DNA from 4 places in the Devosia sp. Z11_6 genome. Region 1 is predicted to be linked to each of the others. Evidence: predicted binding sites of a transcription regulator. Region 1 holds the regulator's gene; each other region holds the start of a gene.
What was found. Region 1 encodes PhoB, which activates phosphate uptake and scavenging genes when phosphate is short. Its sites were predicted from a motif close to TGTCATNNANCTGTCAT; they were not measured.

Region 1 (5,842 bases):
TCGAAGAACTGATCGATGAGTTGCGCGAGAACTACACCATCGTGATCGTCACCCACTCCATGCAACAGGCAGCGCGTGTGTCCCAGAAAACCGCGTTCTTCCACCTGGGCAAGCTGATCGAGGAAGGGGTGACCGAAGACATCTTCACCAACCCGGTCCACAAGCAGACGCAAGACTATATCATGGGCCGCATCGGCTGATTTGCCCGGCACCAACGGAGGAAACGCCATGCCCGCCACTAAAGACCACATTGTAACGTCCTACAGCGACGAACTGGTCGCGCTTGCCCAGGCCATCGCGGAAATGGGCGGCATGGTGGAACTCGCCATCGAGAACGGCACCAAGTCGCTGCTCAAGCTTGACCGCGAACTGGCCGACCTCACCATCATCGCCGACCAGCGCATCGACGACATGCAGCGCCGCATCGACGACATGGCGGTGTCAATGATCGCCCGGCGCCAGCCCATGGCTTCGGACCTGCGTGCCATCATCACCGCGATCCACGTCGCCCAGGACCTGGAGCGCGTCGGCGACATGGCCAAGCAACTGGCCCGCCGCTCGCTCAAACTCGAAGGCATGAACCTACAGCCCACCTTCTATAACGGCGTCAAGAACATGACGGCGCTGGTGCTGGGCCAGATCAAGAACGCACTCGATGCCTATTCGAACCGCGACGCTGCCGCTGCCATCGAGGTTTGCAATCGCGACGACGAGGTCGATGCCATGCACACATCGCTCTTCCGCGAACTCCTGACCTATATGATGGAAGACCCGCGCAACATTACCACCTGCACCCATCTCCTGTTCTGCGCCAAAAGCCTGGAGCGGATCGGCGATCACGCCACCAACATTGCCGAACGGGCCTACTACCTGCAAACCGGCCGGCAGCTTACGGGCGACGTTCAGGAACTGCACCGCACGCAAATCAAAGCATAGCACGCACCAAGGTTTATTTTGGCGCCACCCTGCCCTGTGGGAGGGAGTGCGCAGTTGAACAATCGGGTCGCTGAGCCCGACTGGAGGGTAACCCATGCCAGCCACAATTCTTGTTGTCGAAGACGAAGAAGACCTCTCGATCCTCCTGCGCTACAATCTCGAAGCCGAAGGCTTTGCGGTGCTCACGGCCGAAACCGGCAATGATGCGCTCGAGCATATCAAGGACAAGGTTCCCGATCTGATCCTGCTCGATTGGATGCTGCCTGAAATTTCCGGCATCGAGTTGTGCCGGCGCCTCCGTGCCCGCCAGGAAACCGCATTGATCCCCATCATCATGCTGACCGCCCGTGGCGAGGAAGAAGAGCGCATCCGGGGTTTGGCGACCGGTGCCGATGACTACATGGTCAAGCCCTTCTCGGTGCCTGAACTGGTTGCCCGGGTGCGGGCGCTGCTGCGCCGCGCCAGCCCAAATCTCGTCACCGCCTCGCTCAAGCTGGGTGATCTGGAACTCGATCGCACCACGCACCGGGTGCGGCGCGGCAGCCGCGACGTCCATCTTGGCCCTACTGAATACCGCCTGCTGGAATATTTGATGCGCCATCCCGGCCGGGTTTATTCGCGCGAGCAGTTGCTCGACGGCGTTTGGGGCAACGAGGTTTATGTCGATGAACGCACCGTTGATGTGCACATCGGCCGCCTGCGCCGCGCGATCAACCGGGGCCGCGATGCCGATCCGATCCGCACCGTGCGGGGCGCTGGTTATGCCTTTGACGAGCGTTTCGCCCAGCCCGCCTGAGCGATCCTGCTCTCGCCTGTTGATGATTTTGTAACGATCTGCTCAAGCGGTTTGTTAAAAGCCGGCTGCTAACGCTGTTTTCTTGAGGGAACGGCGGGGCAGTGCATGACCACCACGGATCAACGCCTGATCGACGAGCTTGCCAACCAGCCGGCTCCGGGGTCCACGACCTCCGGCGGCCGAATCACCCTGCAGCGCGGCCTCGCCGCTGCCGAGCCGGCGTGGCGCGCTCTTGAGCGCGAGGCGATCTTCACGCCCTACCAGCGCTTCGACTGGATTGCCGAGATTGCCCGCTCCCAGCAGCTCGAAGATGCGGACTTCGTCACCCTACAGATCGAATTCGATGGCAGCCCCGCCGCCCTGCTTCCCTTGCATCTTCACCGCAAGGCCGGCTGCACCTTTGCGGCCATTCCCGGCTCCTCCTTTGGCAACAGCGACTGGATGCCTGTTCGGCGCGATGCTGCGGCGCTTCTTACCCGACTCCTGCTGAACCGGGCCTTTGCCCAGTTGCGAGACGAGGCCGGCGTCGATGTGCTGAGCTTCGAGCACCTGCCTCCCCAATGGCGAGGCATCGACAATCCCCTGCTGAGCTTTCCCCATCAGCCTTCGCCGGACCATTTCTATTATGCGGACATTGCGCCCACCATGCTCGAAACGCTCCCCAAAAAGCGGCGGGTCGATATCCTGCGCGGGCGTCGCCGGCTCGAAGAAACGCTAGGTCCCGTCACCTTGCGCCGCGCCACAACGCTCGAGCACATCGACCAAGTCCATGCGGCCTTCCTTGAGCATCGCTCCGTGCGATTCCGGCAAATGGGCGTGCCAAATGTCTTTGCCGAGCCTCACTTCCGCGCCTTGTTCCGGGATGGGGCCATTGCCGGCGCCAGCGAGGACAAGCCGGCCGTAGCGCTCCATGCGCTTTATGTCGGCGAAGAAATCGTGGCGACGGCGGTAGGCACCTATTCCCCCTGCCATTATTCGCAATACATCAACTCCAACACGGACGGGCCGGCCTCCAAATACAGCCTTGTGGGCCTCCTGATGTTCCTGCTGGTGGAAGATCTTATCGCCGCGGGGATCAGCAGCATCGATATGGGCGTGGGCGATTTCGCCTACAAAACCTCCTGGACCCAGAAGACGCCGATCAACGACGCGGCGATTGCGCTAAGCGCTAAGGGCACTGCCGCCGCCGCCCTCCTTAATGGCAAGCGCGCGCTTAAGCGGCACATCAAGCAGAACGACAAGCTTTGGAGCTTTGCCAAGCAGCTGCGCCAGTGGCGCCAGTCAAAACCCGACTGATCGATCCTATCCTGCAGCCGGACGACGGGCCACAAGGCTCGTGACGATCAGATAGGTCAACACCAGCGCTCCCGCCGTGATCATCACCGCCAGCAGCACCAGCCCGGTCTTGGGCGAAACCGGTGCACTCAACACCACCGGATGCGACACCAGGCGCATATCAGGGAATGCAGCGCCCCCGTCTACCTGGGCCCGCGCCGCTTCCGCCTGCTGCAGGTAACGCTCGAGGACGCTACGTTGCGCCGCCGCATCGCGCTGCAGCGCCGCGAGGGCCACGCTGTCGCGCTCTTCCCCGCCGACGGATTGTTGCAAGATCTGCTGGTCGGCCGCCAGTGCCGCAGCCAGAGCCGCTTCAGTCTCGGCCTGCCGATCCATCTGGTCACCAATGTGCCGCGCCGCGGTAGCGAGTTGCGCATCGACGTCCGCAATCTGCGCCCGCAATCCCAGAACATTCGGATGGTTGAACGATAAACTGCTGGCTTGCTGCGCCAGCTGTCCCTGCAGACTGGCCCGGAGCTGAATGAGACTTCTGCCCCTTGCGTCCGCCGCCAGTTCCGTGCTGCCCACCAGCGAACCTCCTAGCGCCAGGCGCTGCCGCAGCACCGCCGCACGCGCCCTGAAGCTCGAACTGCGCTCCTCAGCCGCAAGCCGTCGCCCCGCCATGTCGCTCAATTGGCTGCCAACCATGCTGCCCTCCGGCAGGTCCCCAATCGTCCCCCGCGCAATGCGGAACTTGGCCACGGCGTCCTCGGCTTGAAACACTCGCTGCCGCAACTCCGGTATCGTGCTCTCAAGCCACGTTAGTGCCTGCCGGGCATCGTCGAGCCCCTGCTGCGCCCGTCGGGCGATCGCCGTTTCGGCGATGCTCAGCGCCAATCGGCGTGCCAATTCGGGTGCACGGGCCCGGGTCTTCAGCCAGATTATCGCGGTTCCCAGTTCGCTCGTTACCAGCGTACGCTCATCGAGCGCCAGCACCGCGGCGTCAAACGCCGCCTGCCCCGTTTCGCCGCCGTTGAACTCGGCTTGCTGCGCCAGCCCGAGCTGCGCCACCACATCCATCAAAGTGTCGCGTGAGCGCAGCAATTGCACATTGCTGGAAATGGTCGCTCGGTCCGGAACTGATACGGACGCTGGCTGACCCGCCCCGAAGTAGTTGGGTCGTGGCTCCACCAGGATCGTGGCCGAAGATTCATAAAGCCGGGGAACGCGTGACACGGCAACATATGCCAGCACGGGCACCACAAGGAGCACCAGCAGCGCGGCCCACCGGCGCGCCCAGATAATTCCGAGCAGCTGATAAAGGTCGATCTGGGAGTCAAACGCGCGCAAGCAACTGGCCTCTAACGGCAGGAACCGGGGCAGCCTAGTGCCTTTCCATGTTCACGCCGTTAACCGCGGGTGGAAATGCTTGGGAAAGCATAGAAACAGCAACTCGATGGGCGCTCAGCCCCAATCATCTTCCCTCACAATTGTTGCTAATTGCAGCGAGATTTTCTTCATTCTTTGCTGGCTAGGTTTTTGCCCAGTAATTGGGGGCAGAAGTGAACAGCAAGCGTCTTGTTATCTCAGGGGTACTGGGCGGGCTCGTCCTCGCCTTCCTCGCCGTCATGGCAGTTTCGATTTTGCGCGAAGTGCCCGGCACCAACAGCTACGCGCTGCTCGCCCAATCCTGGCTCGAAGGGCGGCTCGATGCCACCGGGCCGTGCTTTGACGGCGACTGCGCGCTTTATGAGGGCCGCACCTATGTGGTGTTTCCGCCCGCGCCCGGGCTGGTCATCCTGCCCTTCGTAGCCCTGTTCGGCAGCAGCTTTCACTTCTTCTTGCCGCTGACGATCCTTGCTTTTGGCCTCACCGGCTGGCTTTGGTGGCGCATCGCCAACGCGTCGATACAGCTCAACCGCGATCTGGCCGTCCTGCTCGTTTTTCTGGTGCTGTTCGCGACGCCGCTCGCCTTTGTCACCATTCGGGGCGACCGGGTCTGGTTCTTCGCCCAGAGCTGGGGGACCTTGTTCAGTACGGCAGCGATCTACTTCGCGCTGGTGCGCCGCAACGGTTTGCTCGCGGGGCTCTTCATCGCGCTCGCCTTCCTGTCGCGGCAGATGACGATCCTTTACCTGCCCTTCCTCTACATCCTCCTGCTCGAAGATGGCGTGCCCCTGTTCCGCATCGATCAGGCCGCATGGCGGCGAGCCTTTACCCTTGCTGCCTTCCCCATTCTCGGGGTGCTGATCTACCTCGCCTACAATTATGTCCGCTTCGATTCCTTCACCGAAACGGGCTACAACTATATCTTCCCACCCCAGTTCGACACGGGGGAGACAGCGGGCAACTTCCTTGTCTCGCGGGTACGCGAAATCGGGATCTTTGCCCCCGCTTACTTCATCTTCAACCTCATCTACATGTTCGTTGCCGGTCCGCATGTGGATTTCACCGGGCCCTATCTCACGCAGATGGGCGGCTTTGACACCAATGGCGCCTCGCTATTCCTCGTGACGCCAGTGCTGTTGTGGGTGTTTCTGGGTAACTGGAACCGCAGCTTCTGGTGGGGTCTGGGCACCTGCGCCGCCATTCTTGGGTTGACGCTGCTCTACCATTCCAACGGCTTCTCGCAATATGCCGCCCAGCGCTTCACCCTAGATTGGCTGCCCATCCTGCTGCTGCTGCTAGCGCGGGCCCTTAAGCCCGAACACGCGCCACCGCTGTCCATTCTGCTAGCCTATTCCATGCTCGTCACGCTGGCGATGATCGTGCTGGGGGGCGTGCTCGCAATGGGCTGACGCTTCCCGCCCGCCTGAGGGTCATAGCCCTCGGGCG
Region 2 (5,842 bases), on a different contig from region 1:
CGCGCATGCAGGTCCGTCAGCTCGTTCCAGCCCTGGGACGAAAAGGCGAGGCGCCGCTCCTGCTTTTGCTCGGCGAGCTTGAGCAGCTGCTTGACGATGATGTCGCCGGCCTGTTCGAGGCTGATGGCGAAATTGGTCAGGTCCTTGGCGCGGCGGGTCTGGGCGGCGTCCATTTCCTCCCATTCAAGGCGCGTCAGGAACAGCTTGATCTCACGATTGGCCTGATCGACCTCGGACTCGAGCGCCTTGATGCGGCGGATGGCTGTCTTGTCGCAGCTTTGGAAGATTTCCATCACCGGCTGGAGCATGACCTCGACCGTTTCGCTCATGCGCAGCAACTCGCGCGTGGCGCTGGCGAGCGCGGCATCGATGTTGCCGGTAGGGGTCGAGAGCAGAGCGTTGCTGCGCAGCCGCGCGACATTGAGCTCGCCTTCGACCGGCGCTTCGCTGATGAAGCGTTCGGTCAGGCGGGCAACAAGGCCGGTCAGCGGCAAGCCCAGCGCGAGAACGGCGAAGTTGAAGCCGATATGGAGGATGCTGGCCTGGAGGCCGACACTGCCTGGAATAGCGTCAAGCAGATGGGGCAGCAGCTGGACCAGCAGCAGAACGAGAATCGCGGCGCCGCCGCGGAAGGCCAGCGCGCCAACAGCGATGCGGCGGGCGCGCACATCGGCGGCCCGGGTCATGCTCCAGGAGATCAGCGTGCCGCCCAGATTGGCGCCGAGCACAAAGGCGGTGGCCACTTCGAGCGGGATAAGGCCGGTGGCGCCAAAGGAGATGATGACGAGAACGCTGGCGACGGAGGAATAGGACGCCCAGGTGATAAGCGCGGCGACAAGGAAACCGGTCCAGAGATCGCCCTGCAGATAGGTGATGACCGAGCCCAGCGCGCGGCTGTCGCGCCAGGGGGCGGTGGCTTCCCCCACCATTTGCAGCGACAGGAGAACAAAAGCGATGCCCAGCACCATGCGGCCGAGCTGCTTGGTGCCGCGGCTTTGGCCGCGCAGGAACAGCATGCCGCCGATGATGATCAGCGGGGGCATGAGGACGGTGAGATCAAAGGACAGGATGCTGGCGACGAGCGCCGAGCCGAAATAGGCCCCCAGCATCAGTGCGAGGCCCGTCCCGCCTTCGAGGAGCCCGCCGGCAGCAAAGCTCGAGGCGAGCGCGGCCACGGCAGTGGAGCTTTGCAGGGCAACGGCCATGGCAGTGCCGGCAGCGGCGGCGCCGATGCGGCTTTTGTTGGCGTAAGCCAGCAAACGCTTAAGCTGGGGCGAATAGGCGCGCTCAACCGCGGTCCGCACCATGCGCACTGCCCAGAGCAGCAGCACGATGGCGGCTACCAGATGCACTGCGATGAAATACAAACGACGCCTCCTTGAGCGGCCAAATGGCCAGCCCCTATGATGTTCACATGAACCCCAGTGATGCAACTGCTTGGGGCAAAACCGCGAATGACGCTGTGCGCTGTCATAAAACGGTTAGGTGCTCCAACTAGAAGCCTAAGCAGGCTGCAGCAAGGCCATCAACCCCCCTTCTTGAATGTTCAAATGAGCATTTCAGTTTGCAAAGGAAGAATCGATGCTATCAAGTGGTGCCAAGCTTGGGACGAAAAGCTCCCAGCGCAATAACATGGGAGTGAGCATGTTCAAAAACGCTTTGCTGTTGTCTGCAGGACTGGTCGCCGTGATGTCGGCAACACCGGCCTATGCCCAGACCGAAATCACCTGGTGGCACGCCATGAGCGCCGAACTCGGCGAAAAGCTCGAGGAAGTGGCGCAGGGCTTCAATGAAAGCCAGACCGAGTACAAGGTTACCCCGGTTTTCAAGGGCACCTATCCTGAAACGCTGAACGCCGCGATTTCGGCGTTCCGCGCCAACGAGCAGCCCGCCATCGTGCAGGTTTATGAAGTTGGCACCGGCACGATGATGGCTGCCCAGGGCGCCGTTTATCCCGTGCACCAGCTGATGACCGACAAGGGCGAGCCCTGGGATCCGAGCGCGTTCCTGCAGCCAGTGGTCGGCTATTATTCGGACACCGAAGGCAACATCCTGTCGATGCCCTTCAACTCGTCCACGCCGATCTTCTACTACAACAAGGACGTGTTCGAAAAAGCCGGCCTTGATCCGGAAGTCGCGCCCAAGACCTGGGCCGAAGTGGAAGAATTCTCGCGCAAGATCGTCGATTCCGGCGCAGCCAAGTGTGGCCTGACCACGGCCTGGATCACCTGGATCCACACCGAAAACATGTCGGCGCTGCATGACCAGCCATATGGCACGCTGGAAAACGGCTTTGGCGGCCCGGCTTCCGAGCTGAGCTTCAACAATGAAGCCGTCGTCAAGCATTGGGGCAATCTCAAGAAGTGGGCTGACGAAGGCCTGTTCCAGTATGGCGGCCCGGTGGGCGGCAACGATTCACAGCCCAAGTTCGTGGCGCAGGAATGCGCGATGTTCATGAACTCCTCGGCTGGCCGCGCTGGCGTGATCCGCAATGCCGTGGACTTCGAAGTCGGCTTTGCGCCCCTGCCCTATTATGACGACCTGATCGACGAACCCAAGAACTCGATCATCGGCGGCGCGACCCTGTGGGTGCTGAACGGCAAGTCCGACGAAGTGTATTCGGGCGTCGCCAAGTTCTTCACCTATCTCAGCCAACCCGAAGTGCAGGCCGATTGGCACCAGTTCACCGGCTATCTGCCGATCACGACGGCAGCCTACGAGCTGGGCCAGGAGCAGGGCTACTACGCCAAGAACCCGGGTTCAGACATCGCCATCGAGCAGATCATGCGCGGCACTCCCACAGCCAACTCCAAGGGCGTGCGCTTCGGCAACCTGACCCAGGTCCGCGATGCCGTGGACGCCGAGTTCGAGGCCATGCTGGCCGGCCAGAAGACCGCCCAGGAAGCACTGGACAGCGCCGTGGAGCGCGGCAACGCCATCCTGCGCGATTTCGAAGCCAACAACAGCTAATCCGCTAACGCCAGGAAGACCCGCGCCAATGGTGCGGGTCTTCATCCGAGGCCCAGCCAGCGAGCCCCAATGCAGTCCAAACGCACGATTTTCCCCAACAAACTGCTGCCTTACGCGCTGCTGGCGCCGCAGCTGATCATCACCATCATCTTCTTCCTGTGGCCCGCGGCCCAGGCAGTCCGGTCGAGCTTTGAACGCGAAGATCCGTTCGGCTTCCGGACCACCTTCATCTGGTTCCAGAACTATACCCGCTTGTTCGCCGACCCCGGCTATCTGCGCGCGGCATCCAACACGGCGGTGTTCGCCGTCGGCGTCACCATCCTCTCGATGGGCGTGGCGCTGCTGCTGGCTGTGGCCGTTAACCGGCTGTTGCGCTCAGGCAAGTTCTACACCACGCTCCTGGTCTGGCCCTATGCGGTGGCGCCGATCGTTGCGGGTATCCTGTGGTGGTTCATGTTCAACCCCACGATCGGCATCGTGCCCTATCTGCTGGATGCGTTCGGCTATCGCTGGAACCACCGCGTCAACGGCAACGACGCCATGATCCTCGTGATCATCGCGGCGAGCTGGAAGCAGATTTCTTATAATTTCCTGTTTTTCGTGGCCGGTCTGCAATCGGTGCCCAAATCACTGATCGAGGCCGCCGCTATCGATGGCGCGGGCCCGTTCAAGCGGTTCTGGACCATCGTGTTCCCGCTGCTATCGCCGACGACTTTCTTCTTGATGATCGTCAACATCAACTACGCGATGTTCGACACTTTCGGCATCATCGACGGCACCACGGCCGGCGGCCCTGCGGGCGCCACCAACACGCTGGTGTACAAGGTTTATGCCGACGGCTTTGTTGGCCTCAATATCGGCTCGTCGGCGGCCCAGTCCGTGCTGCTGATGCTGATCGTTATCGCTTTGACCGTCGTCCAGTTCCGCTGGGTCGAACGGCGCGTGCAATACTAGGAGGCCGGTCATGGTCGAAAACAGGCCTTTCCTCAATATCCTCACGCATCTGCTGCTGATCGTCGGCGTTGCCGTGGTGGCGTTCCCGGTCTACCTGGCTTTCATCGCCTCCACCCATGGCGCGGACGCGTTCTCGCGTGGGCTGGCGCCCATGCTGCCCGGGCCGCATATGATCGACAATTATGCGCGGATGCTCACCAACGGCCTGTCTTCGGCCGGGGCGCCGCCGGTCTGGATGATGCTGATCAATTCCACGATCATGGCGCTGACCATCGCCATCGGCAAGATCGCCATCTCGATCATCTCGGCTTATGCGATCGTCTACTTCAAGTTCCCGTTCCGCCTGCTCGCCTTCTGGATGATCTTCATCACCCTGATGCTGCCGGTGGAAGTGCGCATCATGCCAACCTTCAAGGTGGTGGCGGATCTGGGGATGCTCAACAGCTATGCCGGTCTCACCATTCCGCTGATCGCTTCGGCGACCGCGACGTTCCTGTTCCGCCAGTTCTTCCTGACTATTCCCGATGAACTGATGGAAGCGGCGCGGGTGGATGGCGCGGGTCCGATGAAGTTCTTCCGCGACATCCTGCTGCCCCTCAGCCGGACCAATATCGCCGCGCTATTTGTGATCCTCTTCATCTATGGCTGGGTGCAGTATTTGTGGCCGCTGCTGGTGACCACCGACACGGGCTATTACACCATCGTCATGGGCATCAAACGGCTCGCGGCCAGTGCCGACACCGATCCGTACTGGAACCTCGTCATGGCAGCGGTGATGCTCGCCATGCTCCCTCCAGTGCTCGTTATCCTTCTCATGCAGCGCCTGTTCGTCAAAGGCCTGGTCGAAACGGAAAAATAGATATGGCAACCATCAACCTAGTCGACCTGCAAAAGAGCTATGGCGGCGATGTCATGGCGGTCAAAGGCATCAATCTCAGTGTCGCCGATGGCGAGATGATCGTGCTCGTCGGGCCTTCCGGTTGCGGCAAGTCCACCCTGCTCCGCATGGTGGCCGGGCTGGAAACCGTGACCTCCGGGCGGATCGAGATCAATGGCCGCGATGTGGTCAAGGCCGAGCCTGCCGAGCGCGACATCGCCATGGTGTTCCAGAACTACGCGCTTTATCCGCATATGACGGTGCGCGGAAACCTGGAATACGGGCTCAAGAACCGCGGCACCCCGCGCGCCGAGATCGACCGGCGCGTCAATGAAGCCGCTGATATCCTCGAGATCGGGCCAATGCTCGACCGCAAGCCACGGGCATTGTCGGGCGGGCAGCGCCAGCGCGTCGCCATGGGCCGCGCCATTGTGCGCGAGCCATCCGCGTTCCTGTTCGACGAGCCGCTGTCGAACCTCGACGCCAAGCTGCGCGTGCAGATGCGGGTGGAAATCCGCCGCCTGCAGCGCCGGCTCAAGACCACCAGCCTTTATGTGACCCACGACCAGCTCGAAGCCATGACCCTGGCCGACCGGCTGGTGGTGATGAATGGCGGGCTGGTCGAGCAGATCGGCACGCCGACTGAGGTTTATGACCGCCCGGCAACGCTGTTTGTCGCGAGCTTTATTGGCTCGCCGCCGATGAACCTGATCCCCATCGCGGCCCTGGCCGGCGCCGAAGGCTTCCACCTGGGCAATCTGCCGGCAAACACCGACATTGTCGGCCTACGCGCGGACCAGCTGGTGATCGAAAAGCCCGCGGGCGAAACCATCGTGCTCGATGCCGTGGTTGAACTGCTCGAGCCAGTGGGTGGCGAAAGCCACCTGCATGTGCGCCTGGCGGACCAGACGTTGATTTTGCGGGTGCCCGGGCGGCCGCAGCTGGTCGAAGGGGCGGCGATCAAGCTTTATGCCCCCGCCTCGCTGATCCACCCGTTCAACAGCAGCACGGGTCGGCGCACAGACGCCCTCGCCTGAGATC
Region 3 (5,842 bases), on a different contig from region 1:
CCTGGCCCGGCCGCTTGATCGTCAAGCTGATGGAGAGCTCCAGCAGTCGCTCCTGGTGCTCGTCTCGCACCCACATGGTGATGCTGCCCGGCGGCGAGGTGGGAATCAAATCGCGCACCATCTCGGCCAGCGCCTTCACAGCCTCATCCTCCGCGGCCTGTTCGTCCCGCAGGTTCGTGCCTTCCGAGTCTTCGTGGAAGCTCCCGTCATCGACGTCGAAAAAGAAGCGCTGCATCACAAAGGCACCCTGTGTAGCCCGTCAACGAAGATGGAGCAGGCCAGTTGCTGAATTAACCTGTGCCGGGCTCGGGTCTTTGCACCGCGCCAAGCAAGCTTGTGCGGCTAAGGTCCTGATTATTCTCCTATCGTGAAATCCGGCCACTGCCCATGATTTAGGTCAAGCAATCGTGAGCCGCAAAGTGATACCAATAACGGGGCTCCGAAGCGGTGCTCGCCGCCGCGGGTGCTTTGCCCAGCTTGGGCTTTCCTGTGGGCAACTTATGGTTTCGCAACTCTTGCGGGTGACGCCGAACCGCCAAAAGCGCACTGTGCCGAGGCAACGCACCGGGGCCGATACGATGCACCTGCTACCCCACACCATGCAGACCATTCTCGACGAGCAACCCGCATCAGCCGATTCGGTGACGGCGCAAGCAGTGTCGCGGCTCGAGCAGCGCTTTGGGATGACGGCAGCGATGTCGCTCAATGCCCGGCTGCTGGCCGAGGCACTCAATGCCGCCCTTTCCGATCCCCACACCCGCAGCCTCTTGCAGGCACCAGGCACGGCCGGCGCGGTTTAACGCTGGCCCGACCGGCGCTCCAACGGCAAAAGCGCCCCGCAGAAGCCTGCAAGGCGCTGAACAGCACGGCAATGGATGTTATCGGGGGCGGAGCCCTCTGCAGGCTGGGGCTTAAAGCCCCTGCAGATCAGCCTCGGCGACGACGCGCTCGCGACCGTCGGAATCATCGTGGACGCGGTACTGAAATTCGCGGCCTTCAAAGGGCAGCAGGCGCAGCACGACGCATGGCGTCGCCGCCTTGCCTGCGCGCACATTGCTCAGCAGCATCAGCCGATCGCCGGTGCTGTAGAGATGGTTGACCTGGCGGGCCACGGGGGCAGGGATGCTACGGGCCATCGGCGCAACATTATCAGTCACCGCAGGCACAGGGGCAGCAGCTGCGGAACCCCGGCTGCGCTTCATTGGCACTGCGATACTTTTCAAGTTAGCCGACACAAGAGCACTCCCGCCTGGAACAAAACAAACACCGGGATGTGCCAGGCGGCGCACCCCGGTGCTAAAGTCTTGGGCTTAGCTCAGCAGCGACAGATTGGCTGCCGAAACCTTGCCGTCACGACCGGTTTCCAGTTCGTAGGAAACCTTGTCGTTTTCATACAGGCCCTGCAGGCCCGAACGCTCTACTGCCGAGATGTGGACGAAAGCGTCCTTGCTGCCATCTTCAGGCGAAATAAAGCCGAAGCCCTTGGTGGTGTTGAAGAATTTTACGGTACCATTGATGGTTGCCATGATGAAGTCCTTTGAAAGCCCGAAGCACATGCAAGCGAGCGCTCCCTTGGGCGACATGCGCAAGGGTGATAACGTTCGCAAGAAAGAGAAGGGAGCCAGGGCCCGGAGAACCGGAAGATCAGGCAGCCGACGATTGGCTGTAAACGTGTAACCCTTGTATGACAGTCAATGGTGTTCAAAGCAAGGCCGCATGTCCGCCGCGCCAATCCGGGCCAGTTTGGCCCCGGGAAGCCGCTGGCGCTTTAAAGGCTGGCGACATGCCGGCGGCCCAACTACCATCATAATATTCCGGCCTTCTTCCGGCTTTTCAGTGCGGACCTTTCCATGACCACAGCCTTCCCGGCAGACCTTGTTCTCAACAATGCACGTATGGTGCTGGCCGATGAGGTGATCCAGGGTTCCCTTCGTGTTGTGGACGGGCATATCGCCGAGATCGGCACCGTCAGTGCATCCGGCACGGACCTGGAGGGGGACTACCTGATCCCCGGTCTCGTGGAACTCCATACCGACCATCTCGAAACCCATTACGCCCCGCGTCCCCGCGTGCGCTGGAACCCAGTGGCGGCAGTGCAGGCCCATGATGCCCAGATTGCCGCTTCCGGCATCACCACCGTGCTCGATGCCATTCGCGTTGGCACCGACGAGCACGCCGATGTCGGCCTGGATGAGTCGCGCATTCTGGCCGGGGCGATTGGGGCAGGGACGCGGGCAGGGCGCCTGCGCGCCGAACATCACGTCCATCTGCGCTGCGAGGTTTCCGCACCCGACTGCCTTGAGAGCTTTTTGCAGGTGATGGACGATCCCCAGGTGCGCTTGGCATCGTTGATGGACCACGCGCCCGGCCAGCGCCAATTCGTCAAGGAAGAGGTTTATAAGTCCTATTACCAGGGCAAGCTCAAGCTCAGCGACGCCGCGCTCGAGGAGTTCACCACTCGGCGCAACATCGAATCGCAAACCTTTGCCGGCCGCCACCGCCGCGCCATTGCCGATCTGTGCCAAAGCCGCGGCATCGTCCTAGCCAGCCACGACGACGCGACGTCAGACCATGTGGAAGAAGCGGTGACGCTCGGCACCCATATCGCCGAATTTCCCACCACGCTGGATGCGGCGCGCGCCTCCCGCGAGGCCGGCATGGCGATCCTGATGGGCGGGCCCAATGTGGTGCGCGGTAGCTCCCACTCCGGCAATGTCTCGGCCCGCGCGCTGGCCGCTGCCGACCTGCTCGACATCATCTCCTCCGACTACATCCCGTTCAGCATGTTGCAGGCCGCCTTTGCCCTCGCCGACGGCCCCGAAGGGGTGAGCTTGCCCAAGGCTGTGCAACTGGTCACCAAGCGTCCGGCCGCCGCCATCGGCTTTGATGACCGCGGCGAGATCGCCGTCGGCAAGCGCGCCGACCTGGTGCATCTGCGCATCGAAGACGGCATCCCGATCGTCCTGACCGTCTGGCGCCAAGGTCGCCGGGTGGTATGACCGGCACCTTCGTCGCCGTTGTCGGCCCCAGTGGCGTCGGCAAGGACAGTCTGATCCGCTTCGCCCGCGATCGGCTGGGCGACAAGATCTGTTTCGTACGCCGGGTCGTTACCCGCAGCGCCGATGGCAATGCCGAGGATCACGACACGCTTGATCCCGAAGGTTTCATGGCCGCCGAAGCCCGCGGCGATTTCGCGCTTAGCTGGGCTGCCCACGGCCTGCGCTACGGTCTTCCGGTCGCGCTGGAACATGAACTCGCCAGTGGCCGGGTCGTCGTCGCCAATCTCTCCCGCGGCGTGTTGCCAGCGCTGCTGCAGCGCTATCCCACCGCGGTGGTCGTCTCCGTGGTGGCGGATCGCCCGGTGATCGCCGAGCGGCTCCTGCGCCGCGGCCGGGAATCACCGGCCTCCGTGGAGCGACGCCTCGCGCGCCGGATCGAGTGCGACACGCTGCCCGCCGACGCCGTCGTCATTGACAATTCGGGTGAGCTTTCCGTTGCCGGCGCTCAGTTCGTGACGCTGCTGCAAGAGCTCGGCGGGCGGTGAACTAAGCTATAGTAAGTACGGGAAAGTCCAGCTTACTCAAAAGTTTAACTGTGCGTGATTCTGCTCCTCTATACAGTGTTCTGTAGTTACGAGAGTAGGCAGCAGCATGGATCTTCCTGGCATCGGCAGACGTGAGTTTCTCGCCAAGGCAACCCGCACTTTCACCGCTACGCTCCTTGCCGGCTCGCTCGCAGCTTGCGGGTCGGGCGGGCACCGGCGCAGTGCCCGTTCCCGCTCGGTGGTTGGCGGTGGCGCCGCCGACACTGACGCCGTCTCCTGCTTCCTCCCCGGCACGCGCATCGGGACCGCCAAGGGCACTGTTGCCGTCGAAACCCTGCGGATCGGCGATCTCGTGCAAACCGCTTCCGGCACCCAGCCCGTCAAATGGATCGGGCGCAGCCTGCGCCATCGTCCCGCCGCCGGCTGGTCGCTCACGATGCGGCCGGTTCGCATCCGCCGCTCGGCCATGGCCCGAAATGTCCCCGGTCGCGACCTGCTGGTCTCGCGCGAACACAGCCTCTTTCTCGACGGCGTGCTGATCCCCGCCTATCAACTCATCAACGGCACCACCATTACGGAAGAGCCCTGGGATCATTCCCCCACCCTCGAGCTGTTCAACATCGAATTGGCCGAGCATCAGGTGATCTTTGCCAATGGCGTTGCGGTCGAAACCCTCCTCGCCAACAAGGGCCGTGACCAGTTCGACAATGCCGCCGAATATGCGCTTCTCTACGGCCCGCACACTGCAATCACCGCCAAATATGCCCGCGTCATCCGCTATGGTCGCCGCCGCGACCGTGCCCTCGCCTCTGTCAGGCGCTGGCTCACCGGCTGGGGTCTTGATCTGCGCGACGCCTCCATGCGCGCCCATGACCGCTTCGCCGCCCGCGCCCAAATGGCCGGTTGAGCGGGCAGGGGCCTCGCTGCGCATCAATCCCCCGCAAAGTGCGCGATGGCCCACCCGCGCTCTTGCATTGGCCCGCGCCTCCCGCTAGTTCTGTGCCTCGGGTTCGCCCCCAAGCGGGCGGGTATAGCTCAGTGGTAGAGCAGCAGCCTTCCAAGCTGAATATGCGGGTTCGATTCCCGCTACCCGCTCCAAAATTCCTCACATTGTCAGTAAATTACCCGCACGCGCTGCAAGCGCGTCGTAACTCCGTTGCAACTCCCATCGCGGGTGCGGCTGCATTGGCGCCGGCAATCCTCCATATTGGGCCCGGACGCCTGCCGGCTGTGGAGGACCCCCGATGCATTTTACCTTCCGCCAGGAGCCAGGGGTGTTCACCATCACCGCCGGGCTGGTCGACGCCCATGGCGATGTGCGCACCGGCAACCGCGTCCAGAGCGATAAAACGCCGCTCACGCTGACCGAAACCCGCGTGTCTTTCGGCCTCGATATCCAGAACCTTGATTACGATCGGCTGGCGCTGGCCTGCTGCCTGCTCTTCCTGCCTTTCATCGGCAACAAGGTCTCTTTTTCCTTCCCAGTGTCCGATGTGATCCCCGAGTTCCTTCACGCCAACAAACGGGGCGCTGCCGGGCCCGAGCCGGTCGAAGTCACCACGACCGTAACGGGGCCGCGCCCCGAGAATGCTTCGCCCATCACCCTCGCCACCTGCGGGCTCGCCTTGGGCGGCGGCTTTGATGCTGTCGCGGTCAAGACGCTGCTGCCCGAAGTGTTCAGCTACCACCTCGTTAGCGCCATCATCGTCAACAACGTCTTCCACCTGCCCATCTACCGCTTCTACGCCGATCGCGACGCCATCCGGCTCAACGACGCCCCCGTCTGCGACCAGTATATCTGGACCAATGCCGAAAACATCGCGTCCCCGCGCGGCGTCACCACCTGGGCCACCTATGCCATTCCCATGCTGCTGGCCGGAGCCGATCGCGGCCTCAACTGCATCCTGTCGGGCACGGTGTTCGAAGGCTCGTTCAACGAAAACGGCCGCCGCTATGTCGAGTTCAGGCCCGGCAATCGCCATGACACGATCGGCCGGGCCTTCGCCGCCCTTGGCCTGCGCATCGCGCCTGCCGCCACCATGCTGCCCGAATATCTCAACATCAAGGAAGTTGCCCTGCATGGATTGGGCGACCAGGTCTCGTTCTGCATCATGGGGCCAAATGGCGGGCCCTGCGGGCGCTGTCTCAAATGCTACCGCAAGCGCCTGCTTTACGAGGCCCTGAAGCGCGAAACCGCGATCTCCATTCCCCAGTTCGAAGCGATGGACATCGCCCGCTTCGACAATCCCTATATCGCCAAGCTCTGCCAGGTCAGGCCGGTTTACCTCGCATCCTCGT
Region 4 (5,842 bases), 200 kb from region 1:
TGGCGACATCAATTCCTATCCCGGAAAGCTCAAGCTGATCCTGTCGGGCTTCCATGAGGCCGCTTTGATGGCGCAGGCGGCGAAGGCGGTCGTTTCGCCCGGCGAGCGCGTGATCTTCCAATACACCACCAGCTCCACCAAGCTGCAAAAAAAGCTGGGCGTCGCCTGATGGAAATTCACGTCACGGACCAGGCCGGGGAAACCCATACGCTCGAAGGGCTCGAAGGCTGGCGGGTGATGGAAGTCATTCGCGACTGGGGCCTCAACATCAAGGCCGAGTGCGGGGGCGCGCTCAGCTGCGCCACCTGCCATGTCTATGTTGACGCCGATTGGCTCGAAACTGTCGGGCCGCCGAGCGATGAAGAAGAAGATATGCTCGACAGCGTCGGGGATGTTCGTCCCAATTCGCGCCTGTCGTGCCAGATCCTGATGGACGAGGGCCTCGACGGGCTCAAGGTTACGCTGGCCCAGAGCGCCTCCAAGGAATAACTCTGTTGCTGTTGGCGGTTGTTTAACTTCTGGCGCAGAACAGTAGTGGTGCGTCGTTACAGTCCTGCACCACGAGTTTCCCAAATGAGCGCCACATCATGCGAGGGCTGTCGCAATGCCGACGCCAATGCATTTTCGATCCCCTTCACCATGGCGTTCCAGCCCATCGTCGATGTTCCTGCCGGCAAGATCTGGGGCTATGAAGCCCTGGTGCGCGGCGTGGGCGGGGAAGGGGCGTTCCAGGTCCTGAGCCAAGTAAATGAGAAGAACCGCTACGCCTTCGATCAGGCCTGCCGGGTCAAGGCAATCGAATTGGCTGGCCCGAAGCTGCGCGACAGCGACGCCAAGCTGAGCATCAACTTCATGCCAAATGCGGTCTATGAGCCCAAGGCCTGCATCCGCGCTACCCTGGCAGCGGCCGCAAGGACGCAGTTCGATCCTTCCCGGCTGATGTTCGAATTCACCGAAAACGAGCGCATGGATGATGTCGCTCATGTCAGCCACATCGTGGCCGAATACCATCGCATGGGCTTCACCACGGCACTGGACGATTTCGGGGCCGGCTATGCCGGACTGTCGCTACTGGCGCAGTTCCAGACCGATCTGATCAAGCTCGACATGGAATTGCTGCGCGGCATTGGCAGCTCGAAGGTCAAGCAGGCGATCGTGCGCGGTCTTGCCGGCATTGCAGCCGAACTCGATATTACCTTGCTGGCTGAGGGCGTCGAGAGCGCCGAGGAACTTGCCGTGTTGCGCGGCATGGGGATCCGGCTGTTCCAAGGGTATTATTTCGCTCGCCCACAGGTGGAAAGCTTCCAGAGCTTCAACGAGTTGGCCAAGGCCACTTAAGCTATTTGGCGGCGTCGCCGGCAAGCTTGGTGAGTTCGGGGATGAAGTCGCGCACCATGGGCTGAGCCTGGGTCTTGAAGGGCAGGGGGCGGACCACGCGGATGGCTGCAATGCCGACGCGAACCGTCATCAAGCCATTCACCACGCCCTCACCCAGCCGGGCGGAGAGTTTGGCGGCTAGGCCCTGGCCGATCAGTTGCTCAACTAGCCCGTCGGTCAGCACCAGGCCACCCGTCACTGCCAGATGGGTGAGAACGGCGCCTAGCAGGCGCCAGGAGCCAAAGAAGCCCGGGCGAGCGCCGTAGAGCCGGGCGATCGCCCCGGCCAGCCGGAAGCTCTCGTAGACAACGAAGGCGACATCGACCAGCGCCCGGGGCGATACGGCGGTGACCAGCGCAACCCGTCGCGCGGAGGCCGCAGTGAGTGCTTTGGCGCGCGCATCGAGCGGCGCCATCAAGCTGCGCTCGCCAAGCGCGATCATCTCGTGGCCATCAAACAGATGCGGCAGGTTTTCCGCCACGGTTTGACGGGAGCGCGCAAGATCGGCTCGGTCGGCATAAACGGCTTCGAGCCGCTGCAATGTGCGCTTGGCCTCATCGGCATCATTGCTGGTAAAGGCGCTGTCGGCGTCATGCCGGAGGGCATCGAGGACGCGCAGGCGGCGCAGGGCGAAGACTTCGCGGGCCGCAAGGGCGATGACGGCCATAACGAAAATCGCGAGGGCAACCAGGCCCGCATAGCCCAGCCAGAGATTGCTGGCGAAGAGATCACGGATCAACCGATCTGCGGCCAGGCCCAGCCCCGCTGACACCAGGATGCTGCCGGCGCCCCAGGCGAGCTTGCCCCAAAAACCCATCTTCTTGATCGGTGGAGCAACAAGGTCTTCCTCAAGGCTCGGATCGAACTGGGGCTCGGCGACGACAACGTCGGCCGGAGCAAAGGCGCGCGGCGCGCGGCTGAGTTCGGGCGTCTCACTGGGTTGATTGGTGGGATAAGCGACGGGGCGTTTCATGCCAGACGGTCTCCCAGCAGGAAGTCGAGAGCCCGGTCGAACCGGATATGGGGGAGCACCACGTCGCCGCTCGAATTATGCTCGAGGTTGCGCGGCGGGGTGAAGCGCAGGAAGTTCAGTGACACCGGCACGCCATCGGCAAAGAGGGAATCCGGACGGGCGGGCAGATCGCCCGGGAACAGCGCGATCTCGGTCATGCCATCATAGCGGGTGCCATCGAGCTCCTCGCCGGCCATGGGGGTGCCGATGATGGTCGGCAGGGTTTCACCGCCTTCGGTTATCGTGCCTTCGCGGGTGGCGCGGATGGCTGCGAGGGCAATCGAGCGCGATTGCGCCCCGGCAAAGCGCGCCCGCTTGCTGGCATCGGCGACCAGGCGGTTGAGGATGGCTTCGAGCCGATCGTGGCTGGTGTGATGGACGTGATCGGCTTTGGTGGCTGCAAACAGGATGCGATCGATCTTGCGGGTAAAGGGACGCAGCAGCGGGTTGGTTTCGCCCTGCCGGAAGCAGGAAAGCACAGCCGTCAGTGCCGTCTCGAGATCGGCAACGGCAGCGGGTCCCGCATTGAGGGCGCGCAAGGTGTCGACGAGGACGATCTGGCGATCGAGCCGGGCAAAGTGCTCGCGAAAGAACGGGCGTACCACCTGGTCCTTATAGGCCTCATAGCGGCCCGCCAGCATGGCATAAAGGCTCGAGCTGCGCGCCCCAGCAGTCAGCGGTAGCGGCGCAAAGGTCAGGGCGGGCGAGCCTTCGAGGTCGCCGGGCAGCAGGAACCGGCCTGGCGGCAAGGTCGATAGCGCATCGTCCTCGCGGCTGCGGCGCAGATACTCAGTGAAGGCGGCGGCCAGCCGTTCGGCCTCCAGGTCGTTAGCCGCCGACATAGGGTCAGTGGCGGCCAGTAGTTCCAGGAACGGGCCGGCCTGGCGGAGCGAAACAGGCCGCTGTGCGCGCTCGAGCGCTTCCCGGCTCCAGTCCTCAAAGCTGAGCGCCAGCAGCGGCAGGTCCAGCAGCCACTCGCCGGGGTAATCGACAATGTCGAGGTTGAGCGTGCGCGCGCCTCGCATTCCCGACAGCCAGCCGGCCGACTGGTATTTCAGCACTAGCCGCAGTTGCGAGATGCGCCGCGTCCCTTCGGGCCAGAAAGGTTCGCGGCTGGTGAGGGATTCCAGATGCTGCTCATAGGCAAAGCGCGGGATGGTGGCTTCAGGATATTCGGCCAGCCGCGCGCCGATGAAGCGCCCCTCGGCCATAACCGCAAAACCGGGAAGGCGCCCGCCGGTGAGCAGGTTATGTACGAGGGCGGTGATGAAGATGGTCTTGCCGGCGCGGCTGAGGCCTGTCACCCCCAGCCGCAGCGTTGGAGTGAAGGCCCCCGTCGCGGAATCCGCCAGATTGGCGAGAGCGATGCCCAGTTCGTCGACAAGGGTAGTGGGCGATCCTGCCACGCGGCTTTTCTCCGGTTCGGCTGCGAACATAGGGTGTTGTGCGGCCCGTTCAAGCCGCTGGGCAGATCACCTGGCGAGCCGCAGCTGTCACCGAACTGTCGTTCGGCCGTCGCGCAACTTTCAGGATGGCTGCTTACAGCTTGGAATGGTTCAAATCTATCCGCGTTCCAGGCTTGTTGAGGAGCTCATCCATGAACGATCAATCCCCCTTCCGAACTTCGCAGCTTGAGGCCGTCGACACAACGCCACGCAACCCGACAACCAACCCCACTATGGGGGAGTTGATCAGCGCCCGTTTCTCGCGTCGTGGCTTCCTGCAGGGCTCGCTGGCGGTGTCCGCTATTGCCGCAACCATCAGCCCCCTTGCCTTGATGACGGCGGGGAAGGCGAAGGCCGCGGGAGGGTCAGCATTCAACTTCACCGAGGTTGAAGCTGGTATCGACGAGACACACCACGTAGCCGAGGGCTACGACGCCGATATTCTGCTGCGCTGGGGCGACGCCTTGTTCGCGGACGCGCCCGAGTTCAATCCCGCCGCCCAGACGGCGGACGCTCAGAGCCGCCAATTCGGCTACAACAACGACTATGTCGGTTATATCCCATTCGACGACTCATCCGAGCACGGTTTGCTTGTGGTCAATCACGAGTACACCAACCCGCACTTGATGTTTCCCGGCATCGTGGAAATCGTGGAGGGCGAGATCACGACCAAGCCGCTCACCAAGGATCAGGTCGACATCGAGCTGATGGCGCATGGCGGCACAGTGGTGGAAATCCGCAAAACGGATGGCAAGTGGGCCGTGGTTAAGGACGGAGCACTCAATCGTCGCATCACCGTCAACACGGAAATGGAAGTCACTGGTCCCGCCGCTGGCCACTATCGCCTCAAGACCAATGCGGACCCCACAGGCACTAAAGTCTTTGGCACCATCAACAACTGTGCCGGCGGCGTAACCCCCTGGGGCACCTACATCATGGCCGAGGAGAACATCCACGGCTACTTTGCCGGAGAACTCGCTCCCGACCACCCGGAAGCGGCGAACTACAAGCGCCTCGGCATCCCCGAAGGCTCTTATGAGTGGGCCAACTATTATGACCGGTTCGATCTGTCCAAGGAGCCCAACGAGCCCAATCGCTTTGGCTATGTTGTTGAAGTCGACGTCATGGATCCCAGCTCCATTCCCAAGAAGCGTACCGCGCTGGGCCGCTTCAAGCACGAGGGTGCAGAGTCCATCATAGCCAGGGATGGCCGGGTAGTGTTTTACCTCGGCGACGACGAGCGCTTCGACTACGTTTACAAGTTCGTAACCGCTGGAAAATTCAATCCGGATGACCGAACGGCAAATATGGACCTGCTCAACGAGGGCACGCTTTATGTCGCCAAGTTCGCTGAAGATGGCACTCTGGTCTGGATGCCGCTCGTGCAGGGCGAAGGCCCCCTCACGCCCGAGAATGGCTTTGCCAGCCAAGCGGATGTGGTGATCGCAACGCGGCTTGCTGCCGATCTGCTCGGGGCTACCAAGATGGATCGTCCTGAGGACATTCAGCCCAATGGCATCAATGGCAAAGTGTACGTGATGTTGACCAACAACACGAGGCGTGAGGCTGGACAGGAAGACGCCGCCAATCCGCGAGCCAAGAACGCTTTCGGCCACATCATCGAGATTGGCGAGACAGACGGCGACTTTGCGGCGACTACCGGGACCTGGGATGTCATGCTCAAGTGCGGCGACCCCTCAGTCGCCGAAGTTGGCGCTACATTCTCGACTGCGACCACGGCAAATGGCTGGTTTGGCATGCCCGACAACTGTGCGGTCGATGCTGCGGGGCGCCTCTGGGTTTCCACCGACGGCAATAATCCGTCGGACACCGGTCGCACCGACGGCTTGTGGGCCGTAGACACCGAAGGCGATGCACGGGCGACCTCCAAGCTGTTCTTCCGCGTCCCGGTAGGCGCCGAGATGTGCGGGCCATTGTTCACCCCGGATGACGAAACCGCCTTTGTCGCCGTGCAGCACCCCGCAGATGGTGGTGAGGACTGGGAGGG

Region 2: a site for PhoB is predicted at 1,469-1,485, ahead of ugpB (sn-glycerol-3-phosphate ABC transporter substrate-binding protein UgpB). Genes of this name have one in related genera too.
Region 3: a site for PhoB is predicted at 1,674-1,690, ahead of AC3YMN_RS11040 (alpha-D-ribose 1-methylphosphonate 5-triphosphate diphosphatase). Genes of this name have one in related genera too.
Region 4: a site for PhoB is predicted at 3,881-3,897, ahead of AC3YMN_RS04365 (PhoX family protein). Genes of this name have one in related genera too.

What each region holds. Positions count from the first base shown of each region.
Region 1 covers NZ_JBYUNQ010000001.1:723,817-729,658, reverse strand. The annotation lists gene pstB (phosphate ABC transporter ATP-binding protein PstB) at 1-200, shown strand, start outside; gene phoU (phosphate signaling complex protein PhoU) at 229-936, shown strand; gene phoB (phosphate regulon transcriptional regulator PhoB) at 1,031-1,732, shown strand; gene AC3YMN_RS03450 (GNAT family N-acetyltransferase) at 1,838-3,028, shown strand; gene AC3YMN_RS03445 (GumC family protein) at 3,035-4,357, opposite strand; gene AC3YMN_RS03440 (glycosyltransferase family 39 protein) at 4,570-5,805, shown strand; gene AC3YMN_RS03435 (O-antigen ligase family protein) at 5,827-5,842, opposite strand, start outside.
Region 2 covers NZ_JBYUNQ010000003.1:461,836-467,677, forward strand. The annotation lists gene AC3YMN_RS11715 (Na/Pi cotransporter family protein) at 1-1,367, opposite strand, end outside; gene ugpB (sn-glycerol-3-phosphate ABC transporter substrate-binding protein UgpB) at 1,645-2,970, shown strand; gene ugpA (sn-glycerol-3-phosphate ABC transporter permease UgpA) at 3,040-3,924, shown strand; gene ugpE (sn-glycerol-3-phosphate ABC transporter permease UgpE) at 3,935-4,783, shown strand; gene AC3YMN_RS11735 (sn-glycerol-3-phosphate import ATP-binding protein UgpC) at 4,786-5,838, shown strand.
Region 3 covers NZ_JBYUNQ010000003.1:331,783-337,624, reverse strand. The annotation lists gene AC3YMN_RS11060 (DUF6894 family protein) at 1-235, opposite strand, end outside; gene AC3YMN_RS11055 (hypothetical protein) at 579-800, shown strand; gene AC3YMN_RS11050 (hypothetical protein) at 912-1,136, opposite strand; gene AC3YMN_RS11045 (cold-shock protein) at 1,311-1,526, opposite strand; gene AC3YMN_RS11040 (alpha-D-ribose 1-methylphosphonate 5-triphosphate diphosphatase) at 1,851-2,999, shown strand; gene phnN (phosphonate metabolism protein/1,5-bisphosphokinase (PRPP-forming) PhnN) at 2,996-3,544, shown strand; gene AC3YMN_RS11030 (Hint domain-containing protein) at 3,651-4,451, shown strand; tRNA gene AC3YMN_RS11025 (tRNA-Gly) at 4,569-4,642, shown strand; gene AC3YMN_RS11020 (DUF6395 domain-containing protein) at 4,789-5,842, shown strand, end outside.
Region 4 covers NZ_JBYUNQ010000001.1:923,143-928,984, forward strand. The annotation lists gene AC3YMN_RS04340 (NAD(P)/FAD-dependent oxidoreductase) at 1-169, shown strand, start outside; gene AC3YMN_RS04345 (2Fe-2S iron-sulfur cluster-binding protein) at 169-489, shown strand; gene AC3YMN_RS04350 (EAL domain-containing protein) at 574-1,338, shown strand; gene AC3YMN_RS04355 (YcjF family protein) at 1,340-2,350, opposite strand; gene AC3YMN_RS04360 (YcjX family GTP-binding protein) at 2,347-3,795, opposite strand; gene AC3YMN_RS04365 (PhoX family protein) at 3,987-5,842, shown strand, end outside.